3 regions of the Puia sp. genome follow, and region 3 is predicted to be linked to each of the others. Evidence: riboswitches for the same ligand, from Rfam matches in the RefSeq annotation. Region 3 holds a riboswitch; each other region holds the start of a gene.
The links. Region 3 has a riboswitch for cobalamin ahead of metE (5-methyltetrahydropteroyltriglutamate--homocysteine S-methyltransferase). Riboswitches for the same ligand answer to the same signal wherever they lie in the genome.
Positions count from the first base shown of each region.

Region 1: linked by a shared signal. The riboswitch ahead of VGM48_RS12810 (ABC transporter substrate-binding protein) and the one ahead of metE (5-methyltetrahydropteroyltriglutamate--homocysteine S-methyltransferase) in region 3 are both predicted to bind cobalamin.
Region 2: linked by a shared signal. The riboswitch ahead of VGM48_RS12790 (TonB-dependent receptor plug domain-containing protein) and the one ahead of metE (5-methyltetrahydropteroyltriglutamate--homocysteine S-methyltransferase) in region 3 are both predicted to bind cobalamin.

Region 1 is NZ_DASYCH010000062.1:146,484-148,684, reverse strand. It holds gene VGM48_RS12815 (FkbM family methyltransferase) at 1-573, opposite strand, end outside; cobalamin riboswitch at 747-941, shown strand; gene VGM48_RS12810 (ABC transporter substrate-binding protein) at 992-2,179, shown strand; gene VGM48_RS12805 (iron ABC transporter permease) at 2,176-2,201, shown strand, end outside.
Region 2 is NZ_DASYCH010000062.1:141,790-143,990, forward strand. It holds gene VGM48_RS12790 (TonB-dependent receptor plug domain-containing protein) at 1-1,305, opposite strand, end outside; cobalamin riboswitch at 1,413-1,635, opposite strand; gene VGM48_RS12795 (polysaccharide deacetylase family protein) at 1,692-2,201, shown strand, end outside.
Region 3 is NZ_DASYCH010000138.1:4,325-6,525, reverse strand. It holds gene VGM48_RS24725 (pentapeptide repeat-containing protein) at 1-283, opposite strand, end outside; cobalamin riboswitch at 482-669, shown strand; gene metE (5-methyltetrahydropteroyltriglutamate--homocysteine S-methyltransferase) at 832-2,201, shown strand, end outside.

The sequences.
Region 1 (2,201 bases), on a different contig from region 3:
CGGCTGATACTTCCGGATCGTCCCGATCATCGAGGACATGACCTTGAACTCCAGCCCCTCGACATCGCACTTGACGAAGTCGAGTCTCGTTATGTCTTTGAACAGCTGGTCTCCCTGCCAGTTCTTTACTTTCTCCGATTCGACATATTGCAGCTGCGGGCTGGATTCCATCACCCGGGCATAAGCAAAACGCTTTTTCTGACCCACCTCGGGGATACCCATTTCGACGAATTCACCGTCTCCGCCCAGGGCAACAGGATATAAGGTGACATTCTGCGCCTTGTGTGAGGCCAGCAGCTTGCCCAGCACGCTGTTGAACTTGCTCATCGGCTCCACGGCAAACACCTTCCCCCCGGGTTTGACAAGCCGGCTGAGCTCCATCGTAAAATAGCCCAGATGGGCGCCGATATCGATACACCAATCCCCGCTCCGGATGAATTTTTTAAGAAAGTAGATATCCTGGTAGTCCTTGCCCAGCATTCCCGTGGGATATAAAAGCTGGAAGCTGTTGGACAAAAGGGACAGGTATCTTTTTTCACCAAGCGACGTCAACAAAATTTTTCGGATACTCATGTTATTCGATCAAAGCTGGCCCGCAAGCTACAAAAAAATACGGCCCGCTTCGCGGGCCGTAAAACAGTCAGATAGGTAGCAGCAGATCAATAGCTGAGAACCAACACGGGCCGCCGGCGGCGTTTCCGTGTCCGTTTTTGACGGACCGCCGCCATTTTTCGCGCAGAATGCATTAGTTTTACCACGATCCTGGTGCCGCCGTTGGCGGCTTGAAAGGGAAGACCGGTGAGAAACCGGCGCTATACCCGTAGCTGTAAGTGCCAGTCTGGGGTCCCGTCCAACTTCTAACCACTATTCCGCCAAACCGGAATGGGAAGGTATACGGGCCCGGCACAAGCCAGAAGACCTGCCAGGATCATCCATCAGCCGGCTTTCGGGTAAAAGGCAGGCTGGACACCTCAAAAAAGCAAAAGACGCTATGTCCAGAAACCCCGGAAGCCCCGGCCTCCTTCGTTTTTCCCTATTGGTAACCCTGTTTGCCTTCGGCTGTGGCCAGTCACAGCAACCGGCCGGCCACGCCACGGATTCGAATTCCACCAATATCGACCGGCCCGCCGCCGGTCATACCGTGTTGAAATATGCACATGGCTTCCGGATCGACAACCGCAATGGCTACCGCGAAGTCAGCATCCTGAACCGGGCCGCGGGCCGGATCGATACCCTGCGCTACCTGCTGGTGGACGAAGGCCAGACCCCGCCCGCCGGTCGCCCGGGGATCCCGGTGATCCACACTCCTGTCCGGTCGATGACCGTGCTTTCTTCGATCCATATCGGGTTGGCGGATTTCGCCGGCGCAGCCGACAGGATCACGGGACTCGGCAACTTTCAATATGTCAATGCCCCCATCGTCCGCGAACACATCCGCACGGGCAGGATCAAACAGGTAGGCATCGACGGGAATACCAATAACGAACTGGTGATTGCCATGCATCCGGGGGTGGTCATCACCTCGACCAATCCCGATGCCGCCTATGGCCAGTATAAGACCTTGACCGATGCCGGCATCCCTGTCCTACCCGACGCTGAGTGGCTGGAAACGACACCGCTTGGCCGCGCCGAATGGGCAAAGCTGTTCGCTGCGCTGATCGACAGGGAAGCAGAGATCGGGAAAAAGTTTGACAGCGTGGAAAGGACTTATCTTGCGTTGGCCGCGATCGGCAGCGCCGCAAAGAAAAAACCCTCGGTCATTATCGCGATGCCCTGGAAAGGCGTTTGGTATACGCCGGCGGGCGAAAGCTATATGGCGCAATTCCTCCGGGATGCCGGCGCCGACTATAGCTGGTCGGCCACCAAAGGGATCGGCAGCCTCGCCCTGAATGTGGAAGCCGTCATTCCCATCGCCCTGAAGGCCGATTTCTGGTTCAACGTCGGTTATGTGGACAGCCGCAAAGAGATCGCGGAGAAAGATAGCCGGTTTGCGGACTTCCATTCCTTTAAGACCGGCGCCGTCTATAATTTCAACCGGCGGGTAAATGATATCGGGTCCAATGATTATTGGGAGTCGGGTGCGGCGAATCCCCAGCGGGTGCTGGCCGATCTCATCCGTATCCTGCACCCCGATGCCCTGCCGCAGGATACGTTGTACTACTATAAACAGCTGAAATGAGTATCGCGCTGAAAGGACGTTT
Region 2 (2,201 bases), on a different contig from region 3:
CTTCAGGCGATCGTTGAGGACAAAAGAAGGGTTCACCGAATAGGTGAAGACCTTCCCGTACCGGTTAAAGCTGTTGTACCGGCCGCCGAGATCGAGGTTGAACCCGCCAAGATTCTTCAACAGCACCGAAGCATAGGCGGCAAACTGGCGGACCCGCGAGCTGTCACTGCTGAGTGAATCCTTATAACTGAAGACCTGTCCCGGATTATAAAAATCCTCGCTGACCCCAAAGTCGGTCTCGTTGATCCGCTGGTTGCGGTAGTCGACGCCTGCCAGGATATCGACATGTTTGGAGACGGTGATGTTGCTGTACAGATCGGCATAGTGTGAACGACCCGTGAAATCCGAGGTGCTGTAAGACCCGCCCTGCAGGATCGCCATCGAAGAGTCATCCAGGTAATGGCGGCTGACGGTGTTGTAGTTATAGTTGAAATGCAGCATGGCTGCTCCCAGCGCATAGTCGCCACCGATACCCGCCTGGGTGTTCTTGTTCCAGGAAGTGTACTTCCGGTCGTCGGTATAGGAGCCTCCGTCGAGATCGGTGGAATAACGGCTATACTGGAAGTTGGCGCGGAGCCCGAACCGGTCGGTTACCCGCTGACTGATATTGGCCATCACGAGGTTCTCGTTGAACCCGTCATGATCGAAGTTGCCTTTGCCGGTCGTGTCATAGGCAGTGGAGACCCCATCGCTGCGCAGGTGGGTATACTGAACATTATAGGCCGTGCCGCCGACCCTTCCGTCGATGCCGGCCGACCCCCTAAACGTGCCGAAGCTGCCCGCGGAAAGATTGGCCGAGGCGTTGAAGGGCTTGCCATCGCCTTTCTTTGTGATGATGTTGATGACACCTGCCACTGCATCGCTGCCATAAAGAGTGGACTGGCTGCCTTTCAGGATCTCGATGCGTTCCACCTCATCGGTATTGATCAGGTTGAGATCGAAGTTGGTGCTGGTCCCCGACGGGTCATAGGCCGGGATGCCATCGATCAGGATCAGGGTCTTGCCGGCCCCGGCGCCCTGAATGTAGACGCTTTGGACCGAACCCAGGTTGTTCTGGGCGCCCGCAACCACTACGCCGGCCTGGGTATTGAGCACTTCCGTCAGTTGTTTACCGCCGCTTTTTTCCAGCTGTTCGCGGGTGATGATGTCGAGTACCTTCCCGGTAAGCGCTTGCTTCACCGGGTATTTGGTGGCTGTTATGACCACCTGGTCCAGCTGTTTGCCGGTGGTGTCCGAAAAATTCTGGGCAAATACTGTCTGGCTGCCTGCCAGCAGTGTCAAAAAGAAAAAATGTTTCTTGCTCATTGCAGTTTTTTTGTCCGGCCGAAGGGGGATGATGCGAAGGGAATAGAAATAGACAGGGCCGTCACATAGCGCCATCAATCCCGCTTTTCACCCGAAAGCCATGAATGTTGTTTAATCGATCACTGGCAGGTCTTCTGGCTTATGTCCTCACCGGCTTACCTTCCCATCCGTGGGCCCACGGACAGTGGTATGAAGTGTTGCCGGGTGATTTTCCGCGCCGGCCGACGCCGGGAGCGGAAAGACATTTACAGCTACGGGGATAGCGCCGGATTTGCACCGGTCTTCCCTTTTAATGACGCAGGAGCGTCAACCAAGATCGGCGGCGAAAGTACGCCTTTTTCGGATGCCGGTGCGACACGGTACAAAAATTGCTGCTTAACTCGCTTATGAGAATAGACCACTTTTATGAATATTGGCCGATCATCGACCGGCCCGATATCGAGTGGCCGGGTGGCAAGCGACTGGCGGTTTATATTGGGCTGAATATCGAGCACTATGAATCCGGAAAACCCTCGGTCGGTATCCTTGAGAAGTCGCCGGGACGGGATCCCGATCCCCTCAATGAAGGCTGGCGGGACTATGGCAACCGGGTGGGGGTATGGCGGATCATGGAGTTGTTCGACCGCTTTGGTATCCGGCCCAGTGTGCTGCTCAACTCGGATGTCTGTAAGTATTACCCGCGGATCATCGAAGAGGGCAACCGCCGCAATTGGTCTTGGGTAGCACATGGCAGGAATAATTCCATGTTTGCCGGGAACAAACCGCCCCAGTTGAAGCTGGATGAGGAGCGCAACTATCTCCATGATGTTCTCTCGACGATCCAGCTGGCGACCGGCAAGGCCTGCAAAGGCTGGCTCGGACCGATGGGATTGAGCGAGACCTATGACACGGTGGAT
Region 3 (2,201 bases):
CGATGGCCTGCTCCGGCTCGCGGGATGGGGCGGCGACCCCGGTCGATCTTCCAGTGGCTTTTTCGGCTTCTCCCGATGGAAAGTTCTCTGAAAAATAATTAAGGTCAACGCCCAGGATCGCTGCCAGGCGGTTAAGGGTAGGGAGGTCGGGGATGGATTCGCCGCGTTCCCATTTCCCCACTGCTTGCGGGCTAATGAATAGCCGCTGAGCCAGTTGCGCCTGGGAGATATTTATCCCCTTGCGCGCTTTGGCAATTTTGTTGCCGATGATCGAAGATTCCATAGTTACTTTTTTTTGCTTTGTTTGGACACGACAAAGATATTTCGAGTTATCCCTCAAATCAGCAAAAAAGCGACAACTATTAGTTGTTGTACCGCTACTCCTGGTTGTTTTTCAACAACCTGCGGTAGTATCTGCCGGAATGGCCCGTTTTTGATCGGGCGGAATTTCCTATATTTGCGATGGAGTTCTTTCTATATTTCTTCATCATGCGGTGGAGGTCCCCGGGTAATACCGGGGTTAATAGGGAATTGTGTGTAAATCACAAGCTGTCCCGCAACTGTAAGTAACACAAGGTTTTTGCCTACCTGAGTCCACTGTCCCCCGGGGATGGGAAGGACGGCAAAAATGTTACTAGCCAGGAGACCTGCCTTTACCGTATTGACTATGCTTTCGTGGAATGAGGCAAATGGTCAGTTGATGGATCCGCTTGGGTGGCGTGTGCAATGCCGGCCGGGGGACCCTATTCTGCTGTCTCACCTTTTTCTACGATTCCATAGCTGGATATAGCCGGGGCTTTTAATTGATCAATTCATTTAAAAAGCAACAGCATGCAAACACACAACCTAGGCTACCCGAGGATTGGCAGCCGACGGGAGCTTAAAAAAGCATCCGAACAGTATTGGGCCGGCAAGCTCTCCGCAGAGCAATTGATGACGACCGGTAAAGAGATCCGCCTGTTTAACTGGCGGCTTCAAAAAGACGCGGGGATCGACCTGATCCCTGTCGGAGATTTTTCGTTTTATGACCAGGTGCTGGACACCAGCCTGATGGTGGGCGCTATTCCGACCCGCTATCATACCCTGATGCAGGAAAAGCAGTTGAAGGATGTCGACCTGCTTTTCGCCATGGCGAGGGGCTATCAGAAAGATGGGTTCGACATTACCGCCATGGAGATGACGAAATGGTTTGACACGAATTATCATTATATCGTCGCTGAATTCGTGGCGAATCAGACCTTTTCGCTTTTCAGCAATAAACTCGTCAATGAGGTGCGGGAGGCGAAAGAAGCCGGCATCCCCGCCAAGCCCGTGTTGCTGGGACCTGTTTCCTATCTGTTGTTGGGCAAAGAGAAAGAACCCGGATTCCACCGGCTGGAGTTGATCAAACGGCTGCTGCCCGTCTATCTGGAGGTGCTGAAGAAACTGGACGATGCGGGAGTCTATTACGTTCAGCTGGATGAACCCTGCCTGGCGCTGGACCTTACGGAGGCCGAGCGGCAGGTGTTTGTAAAGACCTATCGGGAGATCAAGGCGAAGTTCCCCGATCTGCATATCATCCTGGCCAGCTATTTCGAATGTTATGGTAACAACCTGTCTACCGTGCTGGAATTGCCGGTGCAGATCCTCCATCTGGACCTGGTGCGCTGTCCTTCGCAGCTGGATGATATCCTTGTTAATGCATCTTTTGTCAACAGTGCGACGCGGCTTTCGCTGGGCGTCGTCGACGGACGGAATATCTGGAAGAACGATTTCCAGCAGTCGGTGCACCTGATCAACAAGGCTGTTGCAAAGATCGGCAGGGAAAGGATCTTGATCGCTCCCTCCTGTTCGCTGCTACACAGCCCCTGCGACCTGGACCTGGAATCGGACGAGAAGGTGCTGACACCAGAGATGAAACAATGGATGTCTTTTGCCAATCAAAAGATACGGGAGGTGGTCACGCTGAAACAACTGACGTCCGGCGAGCCGGGTGCGGCAACGGACAAAGCCTGGAGAGAGAATGTCGCGGCGACCAATAGCCGGCGGACCAGCGCGCTGATCCATAAGGTGGTGGTGAAACAGCGGGTGGCGGCGATCGCGGCCGGGGATGCTCGTCGTACCCATGAATTTGCGGAGCGGAAACTGCGGCAGCGGGAGTTGTTGAAACTGCCGGCTTTCCCGACGACGACCATCGGATCGTTCCCACAGACCCCCGAAGT